DNA from 2 places in the Mesorhizobium sp. CNPSo 4689 genome. Region 1 is predicted to be linked to the other one. Evidence: riboswitches for the same ligand, from Rfam matches in the RefSeq annotation. Region 1 holds a riboswitch; the other holds the start of a gene.
The links. A riboswitch is a leader RNA that binds a small molecule or an ion and turns the genes downstream of it on or off. The one in region 1 is predicted to bind S-adenosylmethionine.

Region 1 (15,238 bases):
TGTCGACGCCATCGCGCTGGCGCATGGCGAGGCTGACGCCAGGCGGCAACTCGAGCTCGATCTTGGCACGGTGCTCGGCGCCATGAAGCGCATCTACAGCGCGCAGATCAACCTGTCCTGGGTCACCGACACCTATGGCTGGATCACCGTGGTGGCGCCGATCCTGGTCGCGTCGCCGGTCTATTTCGCCGGCGATATCAGCTTCGGCGGGCTGATGATGGCGGTCGGCGCCTTCAACCAGGTGCATTCCTCGCTGCGCTGGTTCATCAACAACATCGGCGGCATCGCCGACTGGCGGGCGACGCTGATGCGCGTCGCCGATTTCCGCATCGCGCTTGGCGAAACCGACATCCTCCACGACAAGGAAAAGCGCATCGTCTTCGGCGAAAACCCGGATGGCAAGCTGAGCTTCGAGCGGCTCGAGGTCGCTTCGCCGGATGGGTGCACAAAGCTCGCCGAGCCGCATGTCGAGATCCACCCCGGCGAGCGCGTCATGATCACCGGCGACCCGCGCGCCGGCAAGACGCTGTTCTTTCGCGCCATTGCCGGCCTCTGGCCATGGGGCAGCGGGCGGATCGGCATGCCGGCCGGCGAGGCGCCGATCTTCGTTCCGCGAACCCCTTATTTCCCGCTCGGCACGCTGCGCGAGGTGCTCAACCATACCAATGGCACGGCACCGGTCGAGGATGCCGAGATCGCGGCGGTGCTGGCCGAGGCCGGTCTCGAGCGGCTTGCATCCTCGCTCGACCGCTCGGCGCGCTGGGAGCATGAGCTGGCCGATGAAGAGCAGCGTCTGCTGGCTATTGCCAGGCTTGCGCTCAGGCGACCGAAATGGGTGATCATCGATGAGGCGCTGGATACGTTCGACGGCGCGACGCTGAGGCAGGTGCTGTCGATGCTGGCGCGGCGCCTGCCCGACGCCGCCATCCTCAATATCGGCCGCGGCCAGCACAACAACCAGTTCTTCCCGCGCTCGCTGACGATCGTGAAGGATACCGGCGGATCGGCGCTCAAGCCGGCCCGCGTCAGAGCCGGCGCCATCGAGCCGCCGCCGCCCGCCGCAAGGCGGAAGAAGTAGGCTCGCCGAAGACGCAATCCGGTAAGCTTTATTTTGCCGCGATCGCGGTGAAAATTGTCCGCATCACTCGGACGCACGCAGCCATGCTCGACATGCTCAGCCTGCTTGCCTGTTTCGCCTGTACCCAGGCAGCACCCCTGCCTGTGCCGGCCGACGCGATTGCCGTGGATGTCGAACTGGTGCTGGCCGTCGACATCTCGCTGTCGATGAACGAGAAGGAGTTCGCCCTGCAGCGTGCCGGCTATGTCGAGGCGCTCAGGCATCCGGATTTCATCAAGGCGGTGCGTTCGGGCACGAACGGGCGCATTGCGCTGACCTATTTCGAGTGGGCGGGCACCGTCCGCGACGACGCCATCCTCGCCTGGCAGATCATCGACGGCAGCGACAGCGCCAACGCCTTCGCCGACAGGATCGCGGCCCGCCCGTTCCGCAGCTTTCGCGGCACCTCGATTTCCGGCGCACTTGCCTTCGGCGCCGATCTCTTCGAAAAGACCGTCTTCGCTGGCGCGCGGCGCGTTATCGACATTTCAGGCGACGGCCCCAACAATATCGGCCCGCCGGTCACCGCGACGCGCGATGCGGCGCTGGCAAAGGGCATCGTCATCAACGGCCTGCCGATCCTGATCAGCCCTTCGCCGACCTTCAGCCATCTCGACAGCTATTATGAGCAATGCGTCACCGGCGGCCCTGGGTCCTTCGTGCTGCCGATCTACGCAGCTTCAGAATTTTCGACCGCCATTCGGCGCAAGCTCATCCTCGAAGTGAGCGGCATAGCCAACGCGACGACAGTCCGGATCGACGCCGCGCCTCCCATCGACTGCCTGCAGGGCGAGCGCGACCGGCGGTTTTTTTCAGACCCGTATTTTCCGGAACTCGATCGATGAACCCGGAACTCGATCGATGAACCTTGAGCTTTCCCGAACCTCCGGTTCGGGGTGGTTCAGGCCGGCCGCGTGCCGTATTTCTCGCGGAACTCATCGTAGAGATCGCGGCGCCAGCGCCGGCCACCGACATAGCCGCGCAACAGCTGCGGCAGCGAGTAGCCCAGCGCTTTCGACGACCGGTTGGCCAGATAGCCGGCGAATGCCTGGGAAACCCTGCCTTTCATCGCATCGGCGATGATCTGGCGCGCGATCATGTAGGGCGGGACGTCGGGATAGCGATCGGCGATGTAAGGGTGTTTGTCGATCAGGTTTGCGTAGGCTTCGACATAACCGTCGCGGCGGCCGGAGATCGAATTCTCCGAATTATACTTCTTCCAGTCGATGTCCTCGGACAGCAGCGCCCCGCTGCGGCGGGCAAATCGCAGCAGCAATTCGCGATCCTGCATGCGCGCGATGTCGCTGTCGTAACCGCCGATCGCCAGCAGGGATTCGCGGCGGGCGGTAATCGCCGAGCCGGCGATGAAGATCGTCTGCCCGACCAGCGCCTTCTCCAGCGAACTGCGGGTCAGGAACGCTTCGCGATTGACGCATTTGGTGCTGCGGCCGCCTTTCACCGAGACGAACGAGCTGATGAGGATTTCCAGCGACGGGTTCTCGTCGAAACGCGCCAGCGTCCGCTCCAGCCGGTCCGGCAGGTAGACATCGTCCGAATCAAGGAAGGCCACGATCGGCGCGCGCGCACGCTCGATGCCGGCGTTGCGGGCAGCGTTGGCGCCGCGCCATTTCGCACCGACATAGACCAGCCGTGGATCGCGGATGGCGGCAAGGGCCGCGGCCGTGGCGTCAGTCGAGCCGTCATCGACAACGATGTGCTCAAACTGGGTAAGGCTTTGCGCCAGCACGCTTTCCACCGCGCGCACCACCTGGTCGCGACGATTGTGGGTCGGCGTGATCACCGTGATAAGGGGGGCCGGGTCGATGGTTTTGCCCATGCGGCTATGCCCCAGGTTCTGCGATGTGCGGATAGATTTGATGGCCGCCTTCCATACCACCCCGGGATTGCGTTCGATTCGACCGTACAAAAAAGAAAAGCCTGTGTCATCCCGACTGTCGGCAGGCAAGCCGTGCGCCCGTCGAATTTCACAAGCCGCGCCTGAACTGCAACACCGTCTGCTGGCTGGCAAGCTCATCCGGAAGGAATGAGAGTCGATTCAACTGCCCGCCTAGGGAAATAGCTGCCGCTATTACCTGTCACGTAATCGACCTGCCTACCGCATGTCGGCAAGACTGCCGCGGTTGCAAAAGAGGAGTTCAGCCATGACCGCTTACGCCGTTGCCCATATGCGCCAGGCCACATTGGGACCTGAGATTGTCGAATATCTGCACAAGATCGACGCCACGCTGGAACCCTTCGGCGGCCGCTTCCTGGTGCATGGCGGTGCGGTAGAGGTCGTCGAGAATACCTGGCCGGGACATCTGATCGTCATCGAATTCCCCGACCGTGACCATGTACGCCGGTGGTATGACTCGCCCGCCTATCAGGCGATCCTGGCGCTGCGCACCGAAAACTCGCAGTCCGACGTCATCTTCGTCGACGGCGTCGAGCATCCCCACAAGGCCACCGACGTTCTGGAATAGCTGCGTGGCCGGCAGCTGGCCAAGATCATCGCTTCAGCAGGAACACCGCCTGCTGGCCGAAGAAATTCCAGAACCACCACGGCATCGACAGGCCGATCTTCTGGCCGTTGGCGTCGAGAGCGGTCGCCCTTTCCACCGTGGCGCCGAGCTCCTCGCACAGATTGACGAAGTCGCGGATGGTGCAGAAATGGATGTTTGGCGTGTCGTACCAGGAATAGGGCAGGTCCTTGGTCACCGGCATCCGCCCCTTGACGAACAGCGACAGCCGCACCCGCCAGTGGCCGAAATTTGGAAAGGAGACGATGGCGCGGTTGCCAATCCGCAGCAACTCGTCGAGCACCAGCTTCGGGTTGCGGGTGGCCTGCAGGGTCTGCGACAGGACGACGAAATCAAAACCCTTGTCGGGATAGAATTCGAGGTCCGTGTCGGCGTCGCCCTGGATGACGCTGAGGCCGCGCGCCACGCATTCGTTGACGCCGCGCTGCGACAGTTCCAGGCCGCGGCCGTCGATCTGCTTGGTCGCCTGCAGCAATTCGAGCAGCAGGCCGTCGCCGGAGCCGACGTCCAGCACCCGCGACCGCGCCGGGATGAGACCGGCGACGACTTCGAGGTCGACGCGCTGGGCGCGATTTACACTCATGGCTTCGCCTCCTGCCTGGCGCATGATTCCGGTCCGAAAAGTCTGCAACTTTTCGGGGTCATGCGCTGAGCCCTCGCGCTCGCGCGGCCGAGCCGATGAAGCCGTTGATGGCGGCGAACAGTTCCGGTTCCTCGAGCAGGAAGGCGTCGTGGCCGCGGTCGGTGTCGATCTCGACGAAGGAGACGGAGGCACCGGCGGCGTTCAGCGCGTGCACGATCGAGCGGCTCTCCTCGGTTGGGAACAGCCAATCGCTCGTGAAGGACACCAGGCAGAAGCGCGTCTTCGTTCCGGCAAAAGCATCGGCCAGCCGTCCGCCATGGTCGGCGGCGAGGTCGAAATAATCCATGGAACGGGTCATGTAGAGGTAGGAGTTGGCGTCGAAGCGATCGACGAAAGTCATGCCCTGATGGCGCAGGTAGCTCTCGATCTGGAAATCGGCGTCGAAGCCGAAGGTCAGCGCCTCGCGGTCCTGCAGATTGCGGCCGAACTTGCGGTGAAGTGCTGCTTCCGACAGATAGGTGATGTGCGCGGCCATGCGCGCCACCGCGAGCCCCTTTTCCGGGCGCTTGCCATGCTCGAAATATTTGCCGCCATGCCAGTCCGGGTCGGCCATCACGGCTTGCCGACCGACCTCGTGGAAGGCGATGTTCTGCGAGGAATGGCGGGCGCCGGTGGCGATCGGCAGCGCCGAGAAGACGCGCTCGGTATAGGTCGAGGCCCATTCCAACACCTGCATGCCGCCCATCGAGCCGCCGAGCACGCAAAACAGTTTTTCGATGCCGAAATGGTCGACCAGCATAAGCTGTGCCCGCACCATGTCGCGGATGGTGATGATCGGCAGGTCGAGCCCGTAGGGCTTGCCGGTGGCCGGATTGGTCGAGGCGGGGCCGGTGGAACCTAGGCAGCCGCCGAGGACGTTGGAGCAGATGACGAAGAAACGGTTGGTGTCGATGATCCTGCCGGGGCCGATCAGCGCCTCCCACCAGCCCGGCTTGCCGGTCACCGGATTGGTGCTGGCGACATGCTGGTCGCCGGTCAGCGCATGACAGACGAGGATGGCGTTGGAGCGCGCGTCGTTCAGCGTACCGTAGGTCTGGTAGGCGATCTGGAACGGCGACAAAAGCGTGCCGGCGTCGAGCTTCAGCGGCTTGTCGGCGCCGAACCGCAACACCGGGCTCGACGGTGCGTCGATCTCGTTGTTGGTTCTTCCAGGGCGCGGAACGGCCATCATATCGCTCTTGCAGTACGCATCGTCCGGCCGGCGGCGGACAATAAAAAAACCGGCAATGCCTTCGCAAAGCCGGTTACAGGATGCAAACGGCCCTTTAGCGAGTTGTTTAACGTGGCTGCAAGCCGACCGGCCAAATCACCACGGAACTGTCACATTCTTCTAGAACTCGCGCGCCTTGCCGTCAACGGCCGGCCACTCGCGCCACTGCCGGCTCTCGACATTCCGGGCCACGGCTAGTATTTCCGCTGCGGCTTCCGGCGGAAGAAATCTCGATGGATTTGTTAGACATGAACAAGAGACCGGATCAGGCACGGCCAACGCCCCGCGCGGGGATCATGGACATCGACGCCTATGTGCCAGGCAAGAGCACGGCGCCGGCCGGTGTTGCCAAGGTCTACAAACTGTCGTCGAACGAGAACCCGCTCGGCCCATCGCCGAAGGCGATCGAGGCCGCGCGCGAAGTCGCGGCAAAGCTCGACGTCTATCCCGACGGCACCGCCAGGCGGCTGCGCGAGGCGATCGCCGAGGTGCATGGACTGAATGCGGCGAACATCATCTGCTCCAACGGCTCCGACGAGATTTTGGGCCTGCTGGCACAGACCTACCTGGCGCCTGGCGATGAAGCTGTTTTTACCGAACACGCCTTCATGGTCTACAAGATCTACATCCAGTCGGCCGGTGCAACACCGGTCGCGGTCAAGGAAACCGACGAGCGCGCCGACATCGATGCGATACTGGCGGCGGTGACGCCGCGCACAAAGATCGTGTTCCTCGCCAATCCCAACAACCCGACCGGCACCTATGTGCCATTCCAGGAAGTGCGGCGCCTGCATGCCAGCCTGCCGAAAAACGTGCTTCTGGTGCTCGACGCGGCTTACGCCGAATATGTGCGCCGCAACGACTATGAAGCCGGCATCGAGTTGGCGGGCAGCGCCGAGAACGTGGTCATGACCCGTACCTTCTCCAAGCTCGGCCTTGGCGGGGCGCGGATCGGCTGGATGTATGGTCCGATGCACATTGTCGATGCGATCAACCGCATTCGCGGCCCCTTCAACGTCAATGCCACGGCGATCGAGGCCGGCATCGCCGCCATCCGCGACCGCGGCCATATCGAGCGCAGCGTGGTGCATAACGAGAAATGGCTGACATGGCTGAGCGAGGAACTGACAAAGCTCGGGCTCAGGGTAACGCCGAGCGTCGGCAATTTCCTGCTGATCCACTTTCCCGACGACAAGAAGCATTCGGCTGCGGCCGCGGACGACTATCTTACGGCGCGCGGCTTCATCTTGCGGCGCGTTTCCGGCTACGGCTTTCCCAATGCACTGCGCATGAGCATCGGCACCGAAGAAGCCAATCGCGGCGTCATCGACGCCCTGACGACATTCCTGAAAAGCTAGAACGCCATGACATCACCGCTGTTCGAAAAAATCGCGCTGGTCGGCATCGGCCTGATCGGCTCGTCGCTGGCCCGCGTCATCCGCCGCGAGGGGCTGGCCGGCCATGTCGCCATCGCGACGCGCAGCCCGACTACACTGGCGCGGGCGCAGGAACTCGGCCTCGGCGATTCCTACACCACCGATGCGAAGGAAGGGGTGCGCGATGCCGATCTGGTCATCGTCTCGGTGCCGGTCGGCTCCTCCGGCGCGATCGCCGAAGAAATCGCGCCAGCACTGAAGAAGGGCGCCATCCTCACTGATGTCGGCTCGACCAAGGCCTCCGTCATCGCGCAGATGCATCCGCATGTGCCGGAGGGGGTCCATTTCATTCCCGGCCATCCGCTCGCCGGCACGGAAAAATCCGGGCCGGACGCCGGTTTCGCCGACCTCTTCGACAATCGCTGGTGCATCTTTACACCGGTTCCAGGTACTGATCCGGCTGCATTGGAAAAGCTGTCGGAGTTCTGGCGGCGCTGCGGCTCCAACATCGATACGATGGACCCGCAGCATCACGACATGACTTTGGCCATCGTCTCGCATTTGCCTCATATCATCGCCTACAACATCGTCGGCACCGCGGACGATTTGCAGTCGGTGACCAAATCCGAAGTCATCAAGTATTCGGCTTCCGGCTTTCGCGATTTCACCCGTCTCGCCGCCTCCGACCCGACAATGTGGCGCGACGTCTGCCTGCACAACAAGGACGCCATCCTCGAAATGCTGGCGCGGTTCTCGGAGGATCTTGCCTCGCTGCAGCGGGCGATCCGCTGGGGCGACGGCGAAAAGCTGTTCGACCTGTTCACCCGCACCCGTGCCGTGCGCCGCTCGATCATCGAGGCCGGCCAGGACATCGACGTGCCGGATTTCGGCCGGCAGGCGGTTGAGCACCCGGCCAAGGGGTAAGGTCAATTGATATTCAGGTGAGGCCGGCCTGCAAATGGCGGTCTCCTGCGCTTCCGGTGCTCACGTACTTCAAGTACGCTCCGCTCCGGTTCTCGGAAACCAACATTTTCGGCTCGGCCTGACCAGAGTCTCAACGGACCTTGGTTGAGGCTATCATGACGCAGGCCAGTGGGCCGCCATCATCGCCAGCGTCTCGGCCCGGTCCGGCGCGCCCAGCCGACCGCCGAAGCGCTGGCATTTGAGCGCGGCGGCAGCGCTGGCAAAGCGCAAGGCCTGCTCGGGAGGCATCGCCTCCGCCATGCCGACGGCAAAGGCGCCGTGAAACACGTCGCCGGCGGCGAGCGTGTCCACCGCCTTGATCCTCGGCGCCGCGACATGGCGCACGCAGCCGGTCGAATGGTCATGCCACCAGCTTCCCTGTGCTCCGCCGGTAACCGCGACAAAGGCATCGGTACGGCTGGCGAGATCGGCGCAGGCGGTCTCCGGATCCAGCGCCTGGCCGCAGACGATGCGTGCCGCCGGCTCCGAGGCGACGATGTGCGTGGCTAAAGGCAACAGCTGTTCCAGCACCTCCAGCGGCGCGGTGTCGGCATCGAGGATCGCCGGACGGCCCATCGCCCGCGCCGAGGTCAGGGCCAGTGCGGCGGCGCCCGGCCAGCGCACGTCGACCAGCACGGCGTCGAAGCCGGAAAGATCGGCGGGCAATTTCTCGGGATCGGCCTGCGCCTTCGGGTCGTAAAAGGGAACGATGATGCGTTCGCCATGGGCGTCGACCAGGATCGCGGCCAGTGCCGAACGCGCGCCGTTGACGCGCCGGACAAAGCCGCAGTCGACACCTTCGGCCTCGATGCCGGCAATGAGTTGGTCGGCGACGGCATCGTCACCCGCACTTGCCCACAGCGAGACATCGGCGCCGAGCCGCTGCGCGGCGCAAGCAGCACTGGTAGCCATGCCCGAGGCCATCTGGGCAGCGTCGGAGGCGATAAACTTGCCCTGATGCATGGGCAGCGTGTCGAGACGAAGGATGGTGTCCAGCGTCAGCGCGCCAACGCTCAGGAGCCTTACCGGTCTGCTCATTCGTTGTTCCTAATCGACCGGCTTGATCTTGCCCAGCGGAATGAAGCCGAGCGATGCCTTGCCCTTGACGATCCTGAGCGGCATCGACGGTTCGTTGCCGAGCATCGCCAGGCCGGCAAAGCCTTGCTCGATCTCACTCTTGCGCTCGGGGATGGCGGCGCCGAGGATTGCCGCCACCGCCTTGGGATCTTTCAGCCTGATCGTCAGATCGGCATCGATCAGGCCCTCGGCATCGACCGACAGAGGCCCGGAGACGGTAACGCGCGCCGTGCCTGACGAGAGGTCCAGCTTGGCGATGTCGACGGCCTGGCCGCGCAGGCTCTTTACCTGCTTTCCGATCAGCGCGACGCCGTTCTTTAGCGTCGCCTCGCCGCTGCCGTCGAGCGCCGGCAGTACGCGGCCGCCGATGGCGTTGGCGTCGATCTCGAGATCGCCGACGCTTCCAGTGTAGGCGATGTCCTGGCCATCGGGCTGCAATTGCCCCGCCGCCGTCCCGGCGCTGAACAGCGAGACGGGATCCGTGTCGTCGGCTGGGTCGGTCTGGCCGGATAGGCCCTCGGCCTTCAGCGCAATGCGCCGCGGCAGCGGCCAGGAGAGCTTCACGTCTGCCCGCAGTCTGTCCCAGTCGATCCAGAGCGGTGTCATGCCCGGCACGGAGGTCCTGAGCGGCCCGCGCAGGTCGGCGACCGGCGACAGAGGCCGGGTGATCTGCGCGACGGCATTGAAGCTGCCGGTCGAGGCGGCGACATTCCTGGTGTCGTCCTCATAGGCCAGGGTGTCGCAAGAAACGGCAAAGCTGAACGGATAGCCGCTGACGGTCAGGTTGGAGCAACCGGCCTCGATGCCGTTGCCGTTGAGCGCGGCCACCGCCTTGTCGGCTTCGCTCCTGACGCGGTCGGCCAGATAGAACCAGCCGCCGCTGTAGATGGCGAACAGCACGGCGATGAAAGCGAAAAGCCAGAACAGCCGGCGGCGAAAGTTCGGCGGGCGCTCGTCACTTGACGTCATGCTGCAGCTTTCATTAACGCCGCCTGTTGCGGGTGGACTGTCGTTTACGCAACAAGCAGATAGACGGAAAAAGCACCGATTCCGATGCAGTGTCGTCACTCTCGTGCAATCAGGCTTGGCGATATGGGCGATTTTTGGGTTTTTGGCTATGGGTCGCTGATCTGGCGACCGGGATTCGCGCATGTCGAAACGCGGCGCGCCCGCCTTTACGGCTACCGCCGGTCGCTCTGCGTCTACTCCTTCGTGCATCGCGGAACGCGCGCGCGGCCGGGCCTTGTGCTCGGCCTCGACCGTGGCGGCTCCTGTGTCGGGCTGGCGTTTCGCGTGCCCGGCGAGCTGCGCGACGAGGTGCTCACCTATCTGCGGGAGCGCGAACTGGTGACGAGCGTCTACCTCGAACGGCAGCTCGATATCCGCCTCGACAAGAATGGCACGAGCGGGGGCGAGACGGTGAGCGCGGTCGCCTTTATCGTCGACCGCGCGCATGAGCAGTATGCCGGCGGGCTCGACGCGGCGCATGCGGCTGATATTGTCCGCGGCGCCGTCGGCCAGTCCGGCAGGAACGAGGATTATCTGCTCAGCACGCTGGAACATCTGGAGGCGCTGGGCATAAGCGACCACTGGCTGGAAGAGGTGGCCCGGCGCCTCGCGCCTTTGTGAAGCGCTGGCCCGCAGGAAAGAGCAGCCAGGCCTTTGACCTTGGCATGACGAGACCTAGCTTAGCTCCAGCCCCGAACCCTCGGGTTTTCGCCCGTCCCATACCAGCATCACGGAGCCAATCTTGCAGAAACGCCGTCTCGGTCGTACCGACCTTTCCATCGCGCCGCTGGTTCTGGGCGGCAATGTCTTTGGCTGGACCGCCGACGAAAAGACGTCCTTCGACTTGCTCGACCGCTTTGCCGGCGCCGGCCTCAACGCCATCGATACGGCGGACGCCTATTCGCGCTGGCATGCCGGCAACAAGGGCGGCGAATCCGAAACCATCATCGGCAAGTGGATGAAAAGCCGCGGCAACCGCGACGAGGTCATCGTCATCACCAAGGTCGGCTCGGACATGGGCCAGGGCAGGCGGGATCTCTCTGCTGCCTATATCGAAAAGGCGGTCGACCAGTCGCTGAAGCGGCTGCAGACCGATGTGATCGACCTCTATCTGTCGCATTGGCCGGATCCGGCGACGCCTTACGAGGAAACGCTCGGCGCCTACCAGAGCCTGCTCGCCAAGGGCAAGATCCGCCATGCCGGCTGCTCCAACCTCGATGCCGGCCAGTTGCGCGCGGCGCTGGACGTGGCAAGCTTGCGCAGCCTGCCGCGCTACGAAGTGCTGCAGCCTGCCTATAATCTCTACGACCGCTCATCCTTCGATGGTCCGCTGCGCAATCTCTGCCTCGCGGAGGACATTGGCGTCATCAGCTATTACGGTCTCGCCAAGGGGTTTCTGAGCGGCAAATACCGCAGCGAGGCCGACCTCGGCAAAAGCCAGCGCGGCGGAGGCGTCAAGGACTATCTCAATCCACGCGGCATGCGCATCCTGAGCGCACTCGATGCCGTGGCCGAGCGTCATTCGGCTACGCAGGCGGAGGTGGCGTTGGCCTGGGTGATGGCCCGGCCGGGCATCACCGCGCCGATCGCCAGCGCCACGACGCTCGCCCAGATGGACAGCCTGGTACGCGCCGCTTCGCTGAGGCTCGGCGTGGACGATATGGCCGCGCTGGACGAGGCGAGTGCATAGCCGCCGGCGGCCTTTCACCGACGCACGATCGTTCAAGACGCGCCGCGCTGCCTGTCATAGCGTTTTCGCATCGTGGCAAGATGCGGGAAGCCGAGATGGCCGGAGAGGTTCTTTCGCATACGCAGCAGTGGCAGCAATTGCTCGCATTGGTGCTGGCGGCAACCGTCGTCATGGGCAGTCCAGGCCCGGCGACGATCAGCGTCACCGCCGTAGGCGCCGCCTTCGGCCTGCGCGATTCGCTCCGTTACGCATCGGGGATCGTCATCGGCACGATCGCGGTGCTGCTGGTGGTGGCCACCGGCATCATGGCGGTGCTTGCCTCGATGCCGGGACTGGCGCCGCTGCTGGCGATCGCCTCGGCCGCCTACATCCTCTACCTTGCCTACAAAATAGCGACCGCGCCGCCGCTGACCGGGCGTGAAAGTGGCGCTGACCGTCCCACGTTCCTCGGCGGGTTCCTGCTCGCCGTCGCCAACCCGAAAGCCTATGTGGCGATTGCCGCCGTGCTCGCCGGCGCTTCATCGGGAGCCGGGGATCTCGGCATCCCGGCCAGGCTGGCGGTCCTGGCCTTGATGATCGTCGCCATCCATGCGCTGTGGCTTCTCGCCGGGGCGGCCTTCGCCCGCTTCCTGCGTCAGCCGCTGGCTTCGCGCATCATCAATCTGGCGTTCGCGGCAACGCTGGTGCTGACCACAGCACTGGCGGCGTGGCCGTGAGCCGACCGGGCGGGATGGCTGGGGATCAGGCCTTCGCCTTGTTCGCCGCGCCGAGTTCTGCCAGCCGCTTGACTGCCGTCGGCGGCATCGGCGGCGGGTTTGGCGCGCGCGAGGCCTCAACAAGCATTTGGTCGCAGGCAGCTTCCGTCTCGCCGATCAGCCGCTCCATGAACTCTTCCCTGTCGAGCCCTGCGGGGATCGGCGGCAGGAAGCGCGCCTTTACGGTGCCGGGGTAGCGCAGGAACTTGCGGCGTGGCCAGTAGAGGCCAGCAACATGCGCCACGGGCACCACGGGGACGCCAAGCTGGGTGTAGAGCTCGACGATGCCATATTTGTAAGCCGGCTCGTCGCCCGGCGCGCGGCGCGTGCCTTCGGGATAAATGATCAGCTGGCGCGGATTGCGCGCCATCTCTTCCCTGGTCGCGGAGACCACCGCCTTCAGCGCCTTTGAGCGGCTGCCGCGATCGACCGGGATCATGCGCATCTTCATGATGTACCAGCCGAAGAAGGGGATCCAGGTCAGTTCCCGCTTCAGGATGTAGAGCGGGTCCTGCAAGAATGGGAAGAAGGCGATCGCGTCCCAGAACGACTGGTGCTTCGGCGCCAGGATGAACGAGCCCTCGGGCAGGTTTTCGAGGCCGGTGATCTCGCTCTTGGTGCCGGCGATCTTGTCGTAGAGCCACATGCAGGTGCCTGACCAGAATTTCGGCACGAACCAGGCACGATGGCGCGGCGAGAGGAAGTAATACGGGGTCCAAAGGACCATCTGGACGATCAGGTTGACGTAGAAGACGAGGTTGAACGCCAGCGAGCGGATGTAGAGCATGCGGGAAGGGCCCGGTGAGGAGGTGTGCGTTGGTTACACCAAGCGCGGGCAAAAAGGAAACGCGATGCCGGGAATGATCCCGGGCTTGCGCGCCATCTACCACATGATCTGCGTCAGGCGCTCCTTCAGACGCGGCGCGGCGAAGTCGAGGAATGCGCGCAGTTTTACCGGCAGCAGGCCCTGGCCGGCATGGACGAGGCTCACCGGCCATGGCTGCAACTCGAACTCCTGCAGGATGGGGCACAGCGTGCCGGAGCGGACCTCGGCGGCGATCTGGTAGGACAGCACCTTCGTCACCCCGACGCCGGCGATAGTGGCATCGATCGCGGCTTCCGCCGTATTGACCCGAAGCCGAGAGCGGACCGGAATGGCAAGTTCGCTTTTGCCGGCGACGAAGGTCCAGGCTGCGGGGGCGGAGAGGTTCTCGAAGGTGATGCAGCTGTGCGCCGCAAGGTCTTGCGGGGTTTGCGGCGTGCCGTGGGCGGCAAGATAAGCGGGGCTAGCGCAGACGACGCGGCGGATCGAACCGACGCGAATGGCGACCAGGCTCGAGACGGGCAGATCGCCGATGCGCACGGCAAGGTCGATATGCTCCTCGACCAACTGGGTGATCCGGTCGGCGAACGTCAGCCGGACTGCCACTTCGGGGTAAGCGGCGAGGAAGGCAGTGACGACCGGCAGGACATGCAGGCGGCCAAAGACGATCGGCGCGGTGATGATCAGTTCGCCGGTGGGCACGCTGTATTCGCCGGCGGCGCTGCGTTCGGTCTCGCCGAGGTCGTCCAGAATGCGGCGGCATGCGACCAAATAGGCCTGCCCGGCATCGGTCAGCGTCAACCGTCGCGTCGACCGGTTCAAAAGACGCGTCTTCAGATGTCTTTCCAGATCGGAGACCTTGCGGCTGACCGTCGCCAGCGGGATGCCGAAACGGCGCCCCGCCGCGGAAAGGCTGCCGGTCTCCACCGCGGCGACGAACAGCGACATGGCCTCGAGACGATCCATAATTCTCCCGAAAAATGGAAGTATGAGTTGCAGATATGCCATCTACATCCGAAAGATGGAAGGTTCTACCTGTCGTGGGCGATGACCACAGGTTCCCCGAGGAGGTTTCCCATGAATGCCCACACCTTCACCAGCGACGTCGCCTTCACACCGACCGTCAAGGCGATCCAGAGCCGCAAGGGTTCGCGCGATGCTTATGCCCGCGTCGAGGGGCGCGGCGGCTGGCAATCGGAAATCACCCCCGACCTTGCCGGCTTCATCGAGGCGCAGACCAGCATCTTCCTGGCGACGGCCAATGGCGAGGGCCAACCCTATATCCAGCATCGCGGCGGGCCGGCCGGGTTCCTGAAAGTGCTCGACGAGCGCACGGTCGGCTTTGCCGACTTCTCCGGCAACCGGCAATTCATCACCCAGGGCAATCTGAGCGACAATTCCCGGGCTTTCCTGTTCCTGATCGACTACGCCCGCAGGCAACGCATCAAGATCTGGGGCACGGCCCGCATCGTCGAGGACGACGTCGAGTTGATGGCGAAGCTGATGCCAGGGGATTACAAGGCGCGCCCCGAGCAGGTCATCCTGTTCACCGTTGCGGCCTGGGACGCCAATTGCCCGCAGCACATTCCGCAGCGCTTCGAGGCGGCCGACGTGGCAGCCGCGCTGGCCGAGCGCGACCGGCGCATAGAACGTCTTGAAGCGGAGATTGCCGGCCTGCGCGCCGCCTTGGGCACTGCTGCTGCAGAGAGATGACCGCCAGCAGCGCTCAGTTGTGCGCTGTCGCGGCTTGCGCCACCGCGATGCTGCCGGTCTGGCGAGCCGGCACGATGCCGCGGGCCAGCGCCAGCACATATTTGCTGTACTCGGTCAAAAGCACGCGCAGCGCTTCCGGCTTGGTCAGCCAGCCACCATTGCCGAGATTGGTGTTGACCACCGGGTAGGGTTCGAGCCTGGCGCCATGCAGCAACCGGCTCATCTCCAGCAGGCTGCGCGGCATGTGGTAGTTGTTGGTGACGAGGATGACGGTACCGTAGGCGTGGCTCTCCACCCATTTGGCGCTCTCCTCGGCGTTGCCG
Region 2 (15,238 bases), on a different contig from region 1:
TCGCGGAGTTCCGCGCGTTGCAAGCGGTCTACCAGGCATGGCGAATTGGACAGATCTCAAGAAGCCGAGCAAATTTCAAAGTTCTGGAGATTGGAGCGGGGCTGGGCAGGACAGCCTATTTTGCCGACCTCTTTGGGATCAAGGATTACACAATCATTGACATTCCCCTGACCAATGCCGCGCAGGCTTCATTCCTCGGCCGGACGCTCGGCACGTCGCGTATTCGATTGCATGGGGAAGAATCAGTTGCACCGGTTCGTATAGTGCCCGCTACGGCGATCGATCAAATCGATGAAAGATATGACCTGATCGTCAACGTCGACTCTCTGACGGAGATGTCGCAAGAAACCGCCGAGGCATATTGGCGGTTTGCTCGAAAGAACACGAATACGTTCCTTTCAATCAACCACGAAGTCAACCAGAATACGGTACGATCGCTTTACGCAAATGATCCCGATGTTCGGGGATTGAGGTATCCATACTGGATGCGACGTGGATATGTCGAAGAGGTTCTGACGTGGTAGCGCCGGCGTCGGCCATGGACACAAAGGACGAGATGGTCTTCGATCACAAGCTGAACGCGAGGGTTCGATTCCTCTACCCGCTCCAGCGTCCGAAGGCGAACAGCGCCACTGCGACCACGTTCACGCCAGCACTCCACACAGGGGCAGGTGCTTTGCCGCCTCTTCGGCTCCCATCCGCATTATCGTGTGCGACAGGCCGCCATGCTCCTCGATCCAGTGCCGCACCCAATCGGGGTATTGCGAGATGAGGTAGTTGGCGGCGACCACATTCTGCCGAGCGCCGACGCCATAGGGCAGATGGAAGCCAAAGGATGCGTCCAGGGTAACGCAAAGCTGCTCGGCGGGCAGGGACAGGTAGAGCGTGCAGGCGCTGTCGCATGCCCCGTCAAAGCTCACTGGCTCCTCGGCGATGCGCAGTTCGGCGACATGCAAAGCGAAGTTCACGATCTGGCCACCGGGATTGCCGCTCACGGTCTCCGCGTTCACGGGCAGCGCCATCAGGACGGCGGCGAAGAACCCAATCGCCCTGGTCGTCAACATCCGTGCGGGCATCAGATCTTTGTCCATCTTGTGATCTCGCGTTCGTCTCGCGGCGCCAACGCTAGCATCAAGATGGTTAACATAAGGCAACGCTAATCAACCTTCCGATCGGTTCCGTTACACTAGCGCGAGCTCGATCCCCGCCACGTGCTCCAGCCTTTGGCGCAGAGCGTCACCGCTTCATCTGTTGTCCGGGTTTTGGGAAACGTCCAAGGACTACCGCCATCCGCTCCAGCGTTTATCCCACTTCCCTAAGAATGAAGTCGTGCAGCATCTTGGCGGCCGGCGACAGCACGCGGTTCTTGACCGTGATCAGGCTGTAGGGCCTGACCTCGATGTCGAACTCGGTCTGGACGACGTCGATGGCGCCGGCCAGCCCTTCCGGGCTCTGGATGAATTTCGCCACCTGGATCGACACCGGCGCGATGGCGTCGGACTGCGCCACCATGACCAGGGTCAAGAGCAGCGAGCTGGTGTTGAGGATGCGGTCCGGGAGCGCGATGTTGCGGTTCAAGAAATTGCTCTCCATCGCCTGGCGCAGCGGCGAGCCGCCCGACTGGAAGACCCAGTCATAGGCGGCGGTGTCCTCCAGCCGCACCGCCTTGCCCATGCTCAGCGGGTGGCCGCGTCGCACGATCAGGCAGGCCTTTTCGACGCCGATGACGCGCGATTCGAACAGCCGCGGATTGAGGTCGTCGGGGATGCGCGCGATGATGAAATCATGGCGCGAGGCGATCAGCTCGCGCGCCAGCACGTTGGAGGTCTCGACCTGCATGGTGATCTCGATGCGCGGGTAGATGCGGCGGATCTCGCGGATCGCCGGCACCGCCAGCTCGATCGCCGGCGCCGTCACCGCGCCGAGGAACACCGAACCGCCCTTGCCCGCCTTGAGTTCGGAAATCTCGCGGTCGGCCTCGCGCATCTCGAGCAGGATCGAGCGCGCGCGCCGGGCCAGAGCCTTGCCGTAGGGCGTCAGCGTGATACCGCGCGGCAGCCTTTCGCACAGCTTGACGTCGAGCACCGCCTCCATCTCGGCGATCATGCGCGAGGCGGCGGGCTGTGAAATGTTCATCACCTGCGCGGCCGCGCTCACCCGGCCGTGATCATCGAGTGCGGCGATCATGCGCATGTGGCGTAGGCTCAGGCCGCTGCGCAGCAGGGTTTCGCCGTCGCCCGGCAGCTCGTCGTAACTACCGGAAATTCCAGAAGGATTTCGCAATGCCGCCATGATTGTCGCCTGTTCCCGTCGAAGGATCGATCTGTTTTCAATCATATATCAGTTTCGGTATAGCAATCATCAAAGATCGCATTTGACAGTTATGTCAAAGGGACACACCCTTCGCGCGTCCTGGGGCGTGCCAGTCGATGACGAGGAAAATCGTATCGATTGAAATCTGCGTCCCAGGGCCGATTGGGAGGATACCGGAGATCGATAGACGACAGCAGCGCGCTTGCGCTTCTGCTCGACTGCGCGGCCCGCGAAGCCCCGAGGTGTCGCGTCCATCAACCAGGGAGAGTTACTGTGAAAATCATCAAGACACTGGCCGCCGTGGCGGCCCTTGGCATCGCGGCCATGACGCTGCCTGCGCATGCAGGCGAAGGCCTGGTCGGCGTGCTGATGCCGACCAAGACCTCGCAGCGCTGGATCAATGACGGCGATGCCGTGAAGTCCCAGCTCGAGGCGCTCGGCTATACCGTCGACCTGCAATACGCGCAGGACGACATTCCGAACCAGCTCAGCCAGCTGGAGAACGAAATCACCAAGGGCCCGAAGGCGCTGATCATCGCCTCGATCGACGGCACTACCTTGTCGGACGCGCTGCAGAAAGCCGCTGACGCGGGCGTCGTCGTCGTCGCCTATGACCGCCTGATCAAGAAGACCGCCAACGTCGACTACTACACCACCTTCGACAATTTCGGCGTCGGCGTCATCCAGGCCAATTCGCTGCTCAAGGGCCTCGGCATTCCGGAAAAGAAGGGACCGTTCAACATCGAGCTGTTCGGCGGTTCGCCGGACGACAACAACGCCTTCTTCTTCTACGACGGCGCCATGTCGGTGCTACAGCCGCTGATCGACAACAAGACCCTCGTCGTCAAGTCGGGTCAGACGGGCATGGACAAGGTCGGCACGCTGCGCTGGCTGGCCGCCACCGCGCAGGCCCGCATGGACAACCTGCTGTCCGCCAACTACTCGGACGGCAGCCGCGTCGATGGCGTGCTGTCGCCGTATGACGGCCTGTCGCGCGGCATCATCGCCTCGCTGCGCGCCGTCGGCTACGGCACCGCCGACCAGCCGTGGCCGGTCGTGACCGGCCAGGACGCCGAGACCGCTTCGGTCAAGGCGATCATCGCCGGCGAGCAGTACTCGACCGTGTTCAAGGACACCCGCGAACTGGCCAAGTCGACCGTCGAACTCGTCGACAAGGTGCTGTCGGGCGGCAAGCCGGACGGTCTCGACACCAAGACCTACAACAACGACGTCAAGGTCGTCCCCTCGATCCTGTTGACGCCGCATGAGGTCGACAAGTCGAACTACCAGGCGCTGGTCGTCGACTCCGGCTACATCAAGGCCGACGAACTGAAGTAATCTCGGTTGCAAAATCAGGGGTCCTGCGCAACGCAGGGCCCCTTTTCGTTAACCAGCGAGCCCGGTATTGTTTGCCGGCCTCGGAGGGAATTCCTGATGACCTCGACGATTTTGGAGATGCGCGACATCACCAAGACGTTCCCCGGCGTGAAGGCGCTGTCGAACGTCAACCTCAGCGTCGAGGAGGGCGAGATCCATGCCGTGGTCGGAGAGAACGGCGCCGGCAAGTCGACGCTGATGAAGGTGCTGTCGGGCGTGTACGCGTCCGGCACCTATGAGGGCGCGATCGTCTACCGCGGTGAGGAATGCCATTTCAAAGGCATCCACGACAGCGAGCACAAGGGCATCGTCATCATCCACCAGGAACTTGCGCTGGTGCCGATGCTGTCGATCGCAGAGAACATTTTCCTTGGAAACGAGCACGCCAAATTCGGCGTCATCGACTGGAATGCCAACGAGACGCGTACCAGCGCCCTGCTCAAGAAGGTGGGCCTCAAGGAGGACCCCAAGACGCTGATCACCAATATCGGCGTCGGCAAGCAACAGCTGGTCGAGATCGCCAAGGCGCTCAGCAAGGAAGTGAAGCTGCTGATCCTCGACGAGCCGACGGCGTCGCTCAGCGAAAAGGACAGCCAGGCGCTGCTCGACCTTTTGCTTGAATTCAAGCGCCAAGGCATGACCTCGATCCTTATCTCGCACAAGCTCAACGAGGTGAACCGGGTCGCCGACAAGGTCACGGTCATCCGCGACGGGCGCACGATCGAGACACTTGCCAAGAAGGATATCAGCGAAGACCGCATCATCACCTCGATGGTCGGCCGCTCGCTCGACGACCGTTATCCGCCGCGCGAGCCCAAGATCGGCGAGACCGTGCTCCAGGTGAAGAACTGGTCGGTCTATCACCCGCTCCATGCCGAGCGGCAGGTGATCAAGGGTATCGATATCGACGTCCGCAAGGGCGAGGTGGTCGGCATTGCCGGGCTGATGGGCGCCGGACGCACCGAATTCGCGATGAGCCTGTTCGGCCGCTCCTACGGCCGCCGCATCACCGGCGAGGTGATGCTCAAGGGCAAGCCGATCGACGTCTCCTCGGTGAGCAAGGCGGTTGAACACGGCATCGCCTATGTCACCGAGGACCGCAAGACCTACGGCCTCAACCTGATCGACCATATCAAGCACAATATCACGCTGGCCAATCTCAGCGGCGTGTCGCGTCATAGCGTGATCGACGATATGCGCGAGCTGGCCGTCGCCAACGACTACAAGGCCAAGACTAACATCCGCTCGTCCAGCGTCTATCAGATGACGGGCAATCTGTCGGGTGGCAACCAGCAGAAGGTGGTGCTGTCGAAATGGCTGTTCGCCAATCCGGAGGTGCTGATCCTCGATGAGCCGACGCGCGGCATCGACGTCGGCGCCAAGTATGAAATCTACACCATCATCGCGCGTCTCGCCTCCGAGGGTAAGGCGATCATCGTCATCTCGTCGGAGATGCCCGAACTGCTCGGCATCACCGACCGCATCTACGTCATGAACGAAGGGCGCATCGTAGGCGAAATGGCGGCAAGCGACGCAAGCCAGGAAAAGATAATGCGTGCCATCGTCCGGGGAGAAGGAAAAGCATCATGAGCACCGAAAGCGCTCCCGCGCCGAAAAGCGGCGTCGCCGAAGATGTGCAGCAGGGGCCCCGCGTGGCCGTCTCTGCGCTAATCACCAATTTGCGCGAGTACGGCCTGATCCTGGCGCTGATCGCCATCATGGTGTTCTTCCAGTTCACCACGTCCGGAACACTGTTCAAGCCGGTGAACCTGAGCAACCTGGTCCAGCAGAACTCCTTCATCATCGTGATGGCGCTGGGCATGCTGCTGGTGATCGTCTCCGGCCATATCGACCTCAGCGTCGGCTCCGTCGCCGGCTTCATCGGCGCGCTGGCGGCGATGATGATGGTCATCTGGCCGCTTGGCCCCTTAAGCAATCCGCTGGTGGTGTCGATCGTCTGCCTGATCATCGGCGGCCTGATCGGCGCGGGGCAAGGCTACTGGATCGCCTATCACCGAATACCGAGCTTCATCGTCACGCTGGCGGGCATGCTGATCTTCCGCGGCATCTGCCAGGCGCTGCTGGGTGGCGGATCGTCCGTGGGGCCGCTTCCGGCTGGCTTCAAGGCGCTCAGCTCCGGCTTCATTCCGGATTTGATCGGCCCCTTGGTGCTGATCCCGCCGACGGTGAACGCCGCCGGCAAGACCATCGTCGGCAGCGGCCTGACGCTGCACATGACGACGATCGTGATCGGTCTCATCGCCGTGCTCGCCTATGCCTATTTCGGGCTCAAGGCACGGCGCACGCGCGAGCAGCACGGCTATGAAGCCGAGCCCTTCACGCTGTTCGTCGTCAAGACCCTGGTGACCAGCGCGCTGGCGCTGCTCCTGGTCTACCAGTTCGCCACCTACAAGGGCCTGCCAATCGTTCTCATGGTTATGGGCGTGCTGATCGCACTGTTCGTCTTCGTCACCAAACGCATGACGATCGGCCGCCGCATCTATGCGATGGGCGGCAATGCCAAGGCAGCACAGCTGTCGGGCATCAAGACCGAACGGCTGACGCTGATGGTGTTCGTCAATATGGGCGTATTGTCGGCGCTTGGCGGCCTGATCATCGCGGCGCGGCTCGGACAAGCGGTTCCGGCGGCGGGCCTCGGCAGCGAGCTCGACGTCATCGCAGCGGTGTTCATCGGCGGCGCTTCAGCCATGGGCGGCGTCGGCCAGGTGATCGGCGCGGTGGTCGGCGGCTTCATCATGGGCGTCATGAACAACGGCATGTCGATCATGGGCGTTAATGTCGACTGGCAGCAGGTCGTGAAAGGCCTGGTGCTGCTCGGCGCCGTGGTCTTCGACGTCTACAACAAGAACAAGGGTTAAGGGCGAGGCAAGCAGGAAGGCATACGGGTCACATCGCGGCCGTCGGCAACCCGCCGATGCACAGAAGTCCCCCGAGGGACCAGGCCTGCGAGCGCAATCCGGACGAAGAATTTCACCCGCGGCGCGGATTGGTCCCGAGCCGTGCAGGTCAGGGTTTGCCATGCAGGCGGCCGGGCCAAGGCACCAGAGAGAGGGTATATCATGCTGATCTCCCAGATCCTCGACGACGCAGAGACGATCCGCGTCGTCGCCCGCAATGGCGGCAAGACCCGGATCATCAACGGCGCCCGCAGCGTCTATTCGCTGGCCATGGAAGCCGCGCGCACGGGCACCGGGCTCGCCGCGCTGATCGAGCGCAAGGGTTTTGGCGAGGCCGTCGACCTCGACGCCGCCTACAAGAAGGGGCGCCTGCTGTCGCCGATCAACCATCCCGATCCCGCGCATCTCCACCTCACCGGCACGGGGCTCACCCATCTTGGCTCGGCGGCGACGCGCGATTCCATGCACAAGAAGCTCAGCACCGACGGCGAGGAGCAGCTCACTGATTCCATGAAGATGTTCCGCATGGGGTTGGAGGGCGGCAAGCCGGCGAAGGGCCAGACCGGCGTGCAGCCGGAATGGTTCTACAAGGGCAACGGCACGATGGCGGTAGCGCCGGGCGCGGCACTGATGTCGCCGGCGTTTGCCCAGGATGCCGGCGAGGAGCCGGAGATCGCCGGCATCTACGTCATCGGCGACGACGGCGCGCCGTTCCGTGTCGGCTTCACGCTGTCGAACGAGTTTTCAGACCATGTCACCGAGCGTGTGAACTATCTTTTCCTGGCGCATTCGAAGCTGCGCAACGCCTCGTTCGGGCCAGAGATCCTGATCGGTGACCTGCCGTCCGACGTCAGGGGCTCATCGCGCATCGTTCGCGACGGCAAGCTGCTTTGGGAAAAGCCGTTCCTGTCGGGCGAGGCGAACATGTCGCACACCATCGCCAATCTCGAGCACCACCATTTCAAATATTCGGCCTTCCGCCAGCCCGGCGACGTGCATGTGCACATGTTCGGCACGGCAACATTGTCCTTCGCCGACGGCATCAGGACCGAGGCCGGCGATATTTTCGAGATCGAAGCCGGGGATTTCGGCCTGCCGCTGCGCAACCCGCTCGAGATCGAAAAGCCGGTGAAGGTGGCGGTGAAGGCGCTGTGAAGGCGTGATCTCCCCCCTCGTGGGGGAGATGGCCGGCAGGCCAGAGGGGGGCGCTGTCCCTCCAGCGTCTCAATCGAGAGCACCTGCCCTTCAGCTGTCGTGGGCGAGGGCGATCCTTCGCGCCCCCCTCTGCCCTGCCGGGCATCTCCCCCACAAGGGGGAGATTGGCAGTTTCAACCTCTCAATAAATATCGAAGTCGAAATACTTGGCCTGGATCTTCTTGTAGGTGCCGTCGGCGACGATGGCGTCTATGGCCGCGTTGAGCTTGTCGCGCAGTGCGGTGTCGTCGAGGCGCACGGCGATGCCGGCCTGCGTCTCGGTGCCCTTGACGTCGCCGACCATCTTGCAGCAGCCGTCGCTCGCCTTCTTCATCCAGTCGACCAGCACAAACTTGTCAGAGATCACCGCGTCGAGGCGGCCGTTCTGCAGGTCGGTGATCGCCTCTTCCTGGGTCGGGTAGAGCTTGGCTTCGGCGCCGGCCTTGCCGTAGACATCCTGGGCGAAATCGGCCTGGGTGGTCGATGCCTGGGCGCCCACCGTCTTGCCGGCAAGGGCTGCTGGGTCGGTCGAGGTCAGCTCGCTGTCCTTCGGAGCGACCAGCGCAAGCGGCGTCGTATAGTATTTGTTGGTGAAGGCGACCTGCTTCTTGCGTTCCTCGGTGATGCTCATAGAGGCGATGATGGCGTCGAACTTCTTGGCCTGGAGGGCGGGAATGATGCCGTCCCAGTCCTGGGTGACGATTTCGCATTCGACCTTCATCTGCGCGCACAGCGCATCGGCGATGTCGACGTCGAAGCCGACGACCTTGCCGTCCGGAGTGATGGTGTTGAACGGCGGATAGGCGCCCTCGGTGCCGATCTTCAGTTTCTCCGCTGCCTGCACCGGCAACGAACCGGCGCCGAGCGTCAGCAGGGCAGTTGCGGCTGCCGACAGGATCCATCTCGAGATTTGCATGGTCTTCCCCTTTATTTCCGTCACCTCGACGGGCTGAGGCACAGCCAAGCATGGCACGCCCGGTCAGGCAAGCACGGTCTGGCGGTGGCGGAAAGATCAGCGCGCGGCGCGGAAATGCTTGGATAGTTTCAGGCCCTGGGCCTGGTAATTCGAGCCGAGATCGGTGCCGTAGAGCGCCTGCGGCCGTTTCAGCATGTGCTCGTAGACCAGCCGCCCGACGATCTGGCCGTGATCGAGGATGAAGGGCACTTCATGGCTGCGCACTTCGAGCACCGCCCGGCTGCCGGTGCCGCCGGCCGCCGAATGGCCGAAGCCCGGATCGAAGAAGCCGGCATAGTGAACGCGGAATTCGCCGACCAGCGGGTCGAAAGGCGTCATCTCGGCGGCATAGAGAGGCGGCACATGCACCGCCTCGCGCGACACGAGGATGTAGAACTCGTCCGGATCGAGCACAAGTTCGCCGGCGCCGCTCTTGTAGAGCGGCTCCCAGAAATCGACGACGTCCTGCGCGGCACGCTTGTCGACATCGATCAGGCCGGTGTGGTGCTTGCCGCGATAGCCGACCAACCCGTCCTTGTCGCCATCGAGATCGATCGACAGTGCAATGCCGCCGCCGGAAATGTTGGGCGGCTCGGTGGCCACCAGCATCTCGGCATGATGCAGGTCGCGCAATTCGCTTTCCGACAGCAGCGCGTTGCCGGTGCGGAAACGGATCTGCGACAGCCGCGAGCCGGCGCGTACGACGATCGGAAAGGTGCGCGGACTGACCTCGAGATAGAGCGGACCATGATAGCCGGCGGCGATCTTGTCGAACTCGTGGCCGCGATCGGTCATCACGCGGGTGAAGATATCGAGCCGTCCGGTCGAGCTCTTCGGATTGGCGGAAGCAGAAATGTCCGACGGCAGCGCCAGGCTTTCCAGCAGCGGCACGATGTAGACGCAGCCTGTTTCCAGCACCGCGCCCTCGGTGAGGCTGATCTCGTGCAGCTGCAGCCGCGCGAGCTTGTCGGCGACCTGATGATCGGGGCCGGGTAGGAAGGAGGCGCGCACGCGCCAGGCCTTATCGCCGAGCCTGAGATCGAGGCTGGCCGGCTGGATCTGGTCCGCGTCGAGAGCGCGCGGCGACTTCAGCGCGCCTGACTGGAAGAGCGCGGAAATGTCCTGATCGGGAAGAATGCCTGTTCGCCGCAAAGGCTGGCTCCGCTGCAACACCGCTGGTACAAACCTCTTAATCAAGCCGGCAATTGACGCAAGCGCGGTGCGGGTCTAAAGGGTCGTTATCCCGTGGTGATTTGGCCGGTCGGCTTGCAGCCACGTTAAACAAGTCGCTAAAGGACCGTTGGCCGCAAGGCCGTATGGACCGGTTGCGACTTTCGCGGCCGGTTTTTTGTGTTTGGGACAGAGCAATGACCAAGAAGCGCGACTGGAAACCTCAGACGGCACTCGTGCATGGCGGGACCTTGCGTTCCGGCTTCGGTGAGACCTCCGAGGCGATGTACCTTACCCAGGGCTATGTCTACGAGACGGCACAGGCCGCGGAAGCCCGCTTTAAGGGCGAGGAACCCGGCTTCATTTATTCGCGCTATGCCAATCCGACCGTCGACATGTTCGAAAAGCGCATGTGCGCGCTGGAAGGTGCGGAGGACGCGCGCGCCACCGCCTCCGGCATGGCGGCGGTGACGGCAGCCCTTCTGTGCAGCGCCAGGGCCGGCGACCATATCGTGGCGGCGCGTGCCTTGTTCGGCTCCTGCCGCTGGGTGGTCGAGACGCTGGCGCCGAAATACGGCATCGAGGCGACGCTGGTCGACGGCACCGACATCGCCAACTGGGAAAGGGCGGTCAAGCCGAACACCAAACTTTTCTTCCTCGAAAGCCCGACCAACCCGACGCTGGAAGTGGTCGACATCGCCGCCGCCGCTGCGCTCGCCAATTCGATCGGCGCCAGGCTGATCGTCGACAACGTCTTCGCCACGCCCTTGCAGCAGAAGCCGCTGCAGCTCGGCGCCCACATCGTCGTCTATTCGGCGACCAAGCATATTGACGGCCAGGGCCGCTGCCTCGGCGGCGTCATCCTGTCGGACAAGAAGTGGATCGACGAGAATTTGCACGACTATTTCCGCCACACCGGCCCCAGCCTGTCGCCCTTCAACGCTTGGACGCTGCTCAAGGGGCTGGAGACGCTGCCGCTGCGGGTGCGCCAGCAGACGGAAAGCGCCGGCAAGATCGCCGACTTCCTCGCCGAACGCCCGGAAATCGCCCGCGTCATCTATCCGGGCCGGGCCGACCACCCGCAGGCCGATATCGTCAGGAAGCAGATGACGGGCGGCTCGACGCTGATCTGCCTCGACGTCAAGGGCGGCAAGCAGGCGGCGTTCGCCTTCCAGAACGCTTTGGACATCGTGCTGATCTCCAACAATCTCGGCGACGCCAAGAGCCTGATAACCCATCCGGCGACGACGACGCACAAGAACCTCAGCGACGAGGCGCGCGCCGAACTCGGCATCGGCCCGGGCACGCTGAGGCTTTCGGTCGGACTTGAGGATGCGGACGATCTGCTCGCCGATGTCGAGCAGGCGCTCAAATCAGCCAAGTAAAGGGTTCAGACTGCGATTTGGACAAACGCCTGAGCGTTGCTCAGGCGCCCTCTTCCAGTTCGGTCATCGCCTTGGTGCGGATGGTCATCGCATTGCCGCGCCAGTCGACGGCGCCGCCGAGCCAGCCGCGCGCCCAGATCGCCGGCAGCATCACGTCGCGCACCATCATCGCCGGGATGATGCGCGGCGACAGGTACCAGCCCTTGGCCCAGGCCAACGCGCATTCCGGCACATAGGCGAGCGCCAGGACGCAGAGCGCGGTGAGCGGCAGACTGATGCCGGCACCGGCGGCCGCGACCAGCGCCAGCACCAATGGCACGGCCACGCCGGTCAGGATTTCGGGAGCGAAGAACAGCGGAAAGGTGACGCGGCGCAGGCGCGCCCAACGGGCCTGGCGCGACCAGATTTCGCCGAGACGGCGCTCACCCAGAGGCTGCTCGAAAGGCGAAGCGACAAGATTGACGCGCAGCCCCAGCCCGTTGACCAGCTTGGTCGCGGCGGCGTCCTCGGCGATCTCGGCGGCCAGCGCGCGGATGCCGCCATTGGCGTCGAGCACAGGCTTCTTCCACAGCATGCTCTTGCCCTGGGCGAAGCCGAGGCCGAGCGCCTCGCCGGTATACTGCCAGCGCGCCTGCAGCGTGTTGAGGAAGGCGCATTCGACCTCGGCCCAGAAGCCGTCCGGCCGCGAGCCGACCGGGGTCGAGCAGACAAGGCCGGTGTCGGGCCGCCACGCCGCCATCAAGTGCTGGATATAGTCCCTGGGCATCAGCACGTTGGAATCGGCAAGGATGACCCAGTGGTGGCGCGCCGCTTCCCAACCCTTGACGCAATTGTTGAGCTTGGGATTGGCGCTGATGCGGTCGTCACCGACCAGCAGCCGGGCCGGCACCTTCGAAAATCGGACGATCGCCCTGTTTATCAGCTTGACCACCGGATCGTCGGCGTGGGCGACGCAGAAGATCAGCTCGTAGCGCGGCCAGTCGAGCGAGAAGGCGCGCTGAAGCGTTTCTTCGGTGAACGGCTCGACGCCGCGCGAGGGGATGACGATCGACACCGGCGGCGCCTTGCCGGGGGGCCGCGCAAGCGTGCGCGGCCGCTTCAGCCTGAAGGCCGCAAGCAGGATGCCGGCGAGATTTGAAAGAATGAGGGCTGTCGAAAGCACGGCGGCGGCGATGACGATCAGTTCCATCGAGATCTGGTCACTCCGGAAAAGCCGGCCGGAAGATGGCCGTTTTGAACAGGTCGACAGAGCGCTTGAGTCGCCCGGCACGGTCCGTGCACACCATCATTGTCATGTGTCACTCAAATGACATTGTTTGGCGGCAGGTGCGCACAAAGACGGAAGAGACAGGCGCCGCGCTCCGTTGACCTAGTCAAAGAGTGCACCGAGACTTCCGCCAGGACTGTTTGGAGTAGCTCATGTACCGCGCCATTACGCGCAACATCGAAGTGCAGGTCAGGCCGTTCTATCTCGAGGATCGCTCGGATCCGTCGGAGAACCGCTATGTCTGGGGCTACCACGTGACCATCGACAACCAGTCGGACGAGTTCGTGCAGCTGATGTCGCGCTATTGGCACATCACCGATGGCACTGGCCGGGTCGAGGAGGTACGCGGCGCCGGCGTCGTCGGCGATCAGCCCGAACTCAACCCCGGCGACAGCTACCAATATACGTCCGGCTGCCCGCTCTCGACGCCGTCCGGCATCATGGTCGGCCATTACACGATGCGCAACAAGCGGGGCGAGACGTTCGACATCGCCATCCCGGCGTTTTCGCTGGATCTGCCGGGCACGCGCAGGACGGTGAATTAAGGGAGCAAGCGGTCTAAAGTTCGCGCCGCCCCTCATCCGCCTGCCCGGCACCTTCTCCCCGTATAGTGACGGGGAGAAGGAGTTACGTCACTGAGCCGCCGCGAATTCCGCCGGGTCGAAGTCGTACTGCGTCGAGCAGAACTCGCAGGCGACATGGATGCCGCCATCCTCGGTGCTGTCCTTGATCTCCTGCGCCGAGAAGCCTTCGAGGATGCCGCGGATCTTCTCGCGCGAGCAGGAGCACTGGTCGGCCACCGGCACGCCGCCGAAGACACGTACGCCATGCTCGTGGAACAGCCGGTAAAGCAGCCGCTCGGCGCCGACCGTCGGATCGATAAGCTCGGTCGGCTCGATGGTGCCGAGCAGGGCCAGCAGCTCCTGCCAGGAATTATCGACCGGGTCATGGACCTCGTCGCGCGGATCGCCGTCGCCGCCGGAAATGTCCGGCACGCGCATGCGCTCCGGCGACTGCGGCAGGAATTGCGCCAACAGACCGCCGGCGCGCCATTGCTCGCGGGGACCACCGATGCCCGGCGTCACCAGCTTGGCAACCGAAAGCCTGAGATCGGTCGGGATCTGCTCCGACTGGCGGAAATAGGTGCGCGCGGCCTCTTCCAGCGTCTCGCCGTCGAGCTGGACGATGCCCTGATAGCGCTGCGTGTGCGCGCCCTGATCGATGGTCAGCGCCAGCACGCCGTTGCCGAGCAGCGTCTGTTGCGAGATTTCGCCGGCAGCCGTCAGCGCCTCGAGCCGGTCGGGGTCGAAGCGTGCATAGGCCCGCAACGCGGATGGCGTCGAAAAATCCGCCACCAGCATGTCGACCGGCCCGTCGGTGCGGGTCTGCAGGATGAACTTGCCCTCGAATTTGAGCGAGGTGCCGAACAGCACCGTCAGCACGCAGGCTTCCGCCAGCAGGCGGGCGACCGGCTCGGGATATTCGTGGCGTCCAAGGATGGCGTCGAGCATCGGCCCGAGCTGGACGGTCCGGCCGCGCACGTCGAGCGGGGCGACCTCGAACGGCACGACGTGATCGTCGCCGGCATAGCCGAATTCGCCGAGTTGAGGGTGGTGTTCAGTCACTTGACGGGTTTCCAACATGACAAAGCTCCGGCGCGCGGCCATGCGGCCCGGAGGGGCACATGCACCGAAACGCGCTCAATTTGCGTGATGGCCCGCAGATAGGCATCACACCTCCGGAGATCAAGCGCCCAGGCACCAGGCCAAAACCGCCTTCTGGGCGTGCAGCCGGTTCTCGGCTTCGTCGAACACCACCGAATGCGGCCCGTCGATCACCTCGTCGGTGACCTCCTCGCCGCGATGCGCCGGCAGGCAGTGCATGAACAGCGCGTCGGGCTTCGCCTTGGCCATGAGCGCCGCATTGACCTGATAGGGCAGGAAGACGTTGTGGCCACGGGCACGGTGCTCCTGACCCATCGACACCCAGCAGTCGGTGACGATGCAATCGGCCTGATCGACGGCTTCCTCGGGCGACCGGGTGAAGGTCAGCTTGCCGCCATTGGCCTTCGACCAGTCGACATGCTTTTCGTCGGGCTCGCTGCCTTCCGGCACCGCGACATTGAGGTTGAAGCGGAAGCGTGCGGAGGCTTCGAGCAGCGAATGCAGCACGTTGTTGCCGTCGCCGGTCCAGGCGATGGTCTTGCCGGCGACCGGACCGCGATGCTCCTCGAAGGTCATGATGTCGGCCATCAGCTGGCAGGGATGGGTGTCGTCGGTCAGCCCATTGATGACTGGAACGGTGGCGTTCTCGGTCAGTTCGAGCAGCCGCTCATGCGATGTGGTGCGGATCATGATGGCGTCGACATAGCGCGACAGAACCTTGGCCGTGTCGGCGATGGTCTCGGAACGGCCGAGCTGCATCTCGGTGCCGGTCAGCATGATGGTTTCGCCGCCGAGCTGGCGCATGCCGACGTCGAAGGATACGCGCGTGCGCGTCGACGGCTTGTCGAAGATCATCGCCAGCACCTTGCCCTCGAGCGGCTTGGTCCGCTCGCCGGCCTTGAGCCTGGCCTTTCGCACCACCGCATCGTCCAGCATGAAGCGCAGATCGCCTTCGGAAACGGCGGACAGGTCGGTGAAGTGGCGAACGCTCATCG

Region 2: another riboswitch for S-adenosylmethionine. It lies ahead of AC04SI_RS02605 (O-succinylhomoserine sulfhydrylase); the one in region 1 lies ahead of metX (homoserine O-acetyltransferase MetX).

What each region holds. Positions count from the first base shown of each region.
Region 1 covers NZ_JBWLUZ010000016.1:97,882-113,119, reverse strand. The annotation lists gene AC04SI_RS20530 (ABC transporter ATP-binding protein/permease) at 1-1,078, shown strand, start outside; gene AC04SI_RS20525 (DUF1194 domain-containing protein) at 1,162-1,962, shown strand; gene AC04SI_RS20520 (glycosyltransferase family 2 protein) at 2,019-2,954, opposite strand; gene AC04SI_RS20515 (DUF1330 domain-containing protein) at 3,280-3,600, shown strand; gene metW (methionine biosynthesis protein MetW) at 3,626-4,240, opposite strand; gene metX (homoserine O-acetyltransferase MetX) at 4,299-5,468, opposite strand; SAM riboswitch at 5,546-5,623, opposite strand; gene hisC (histidinol-phosphate transaminase) at 5,759-6,868, shown strand; gene AC04SI_RS20495 (prephenate/arogenate dehydrogenase family protein) at 6,875-7,810, shown strand; gene AC04SI_RS20490 (sugar kinase) at 7,964-8,887, opposite strand; gene AC04SI_RS20485 (DUF2125 domain-containing protein) at 8,897-9,895, opposite strand; gene AC04SI_RS20480 (gamma-glutamylcyclotransferase) at 10,019-10,555, shown strand; gene AC04SI_RS20475 (aldo/keto reductase) at 10,677-11,624, shown strand; gene AC04SI_RS20470 (LysE family translocator) at 11,720-12,340, shown strand; gene AC04SI_RS20465 (lysophospholipid acyltransferase family protein) at 12,366-13,166, opposite strand; gene AC04SI_RS20460 (LysR family transcriptional regulator) at 13,263-14,168, opposite strand; gene AC04SI_RS20455 (pyridoxamine 5'-phosphate oxidase family protein) at 14,280-14,915, shown strand; gene AC04SI_RS20450 (YdcF family protein) at 14,929-15,238, opposite strand, start outside.
Region 2 covers NZ_JBWLUZ010000001.1:563,643-578,880, reverse strand. The annotation lists gene AC04SI_RS02650 (putative sugar O-methyltransferase) at 1-524, shown strand, start outside; gene AC04SI_RS02645 (hypothetical protein) at 645-1,091, opposite strand; gene AC04SI_RS02640 (LysR family transcriptional regulator) at 1,303-2,292, opposite strand; gene chvE (multiple monosaccharide ABC transporter substrate-binding protein) at 2,587-3,651, shown strand; gene mmsA (multiple monosaccharide ABC transporter ATP-binding protein) at 3,748-5,280, shown strand; gene mmsB (multiple monosaccharide ABC transporter permease) at 5,277-6,569, shown strand; gene araD1 (AraD1 family protein) at 6,771-7,763, shown strand; gene AC04SI_RS02615 (ABC transporter substrate-binding protein) at 7,945-8,718, opposite strand; gene AC04SI_RS02610 (2'-deoxycytidine 5'-triphosphate deaminase) at 8,815-9,909, opposite strand; SAM riboswitch at 9,993-10,070, shown strand; gene AC04SI_RS02605 (O-succinylhomoserine sulfhydrylase) at 10,125-11,312, shown strand; gene AC04SI_RS02600 (ceramide glucosyltransferase) at 11,353-12,501, opposite strand; gene apaG (Co2+/Mg2+ efflux protein ApaG) at 12,732-13,124, shown strand; gene AC04SI_RS02590 (Hsp33 family molecular chaperone) at 13,212-14,246, opposite strand; gene argF (ornithine carbamoyltransferase) at 14,325-15,236, opposite strand.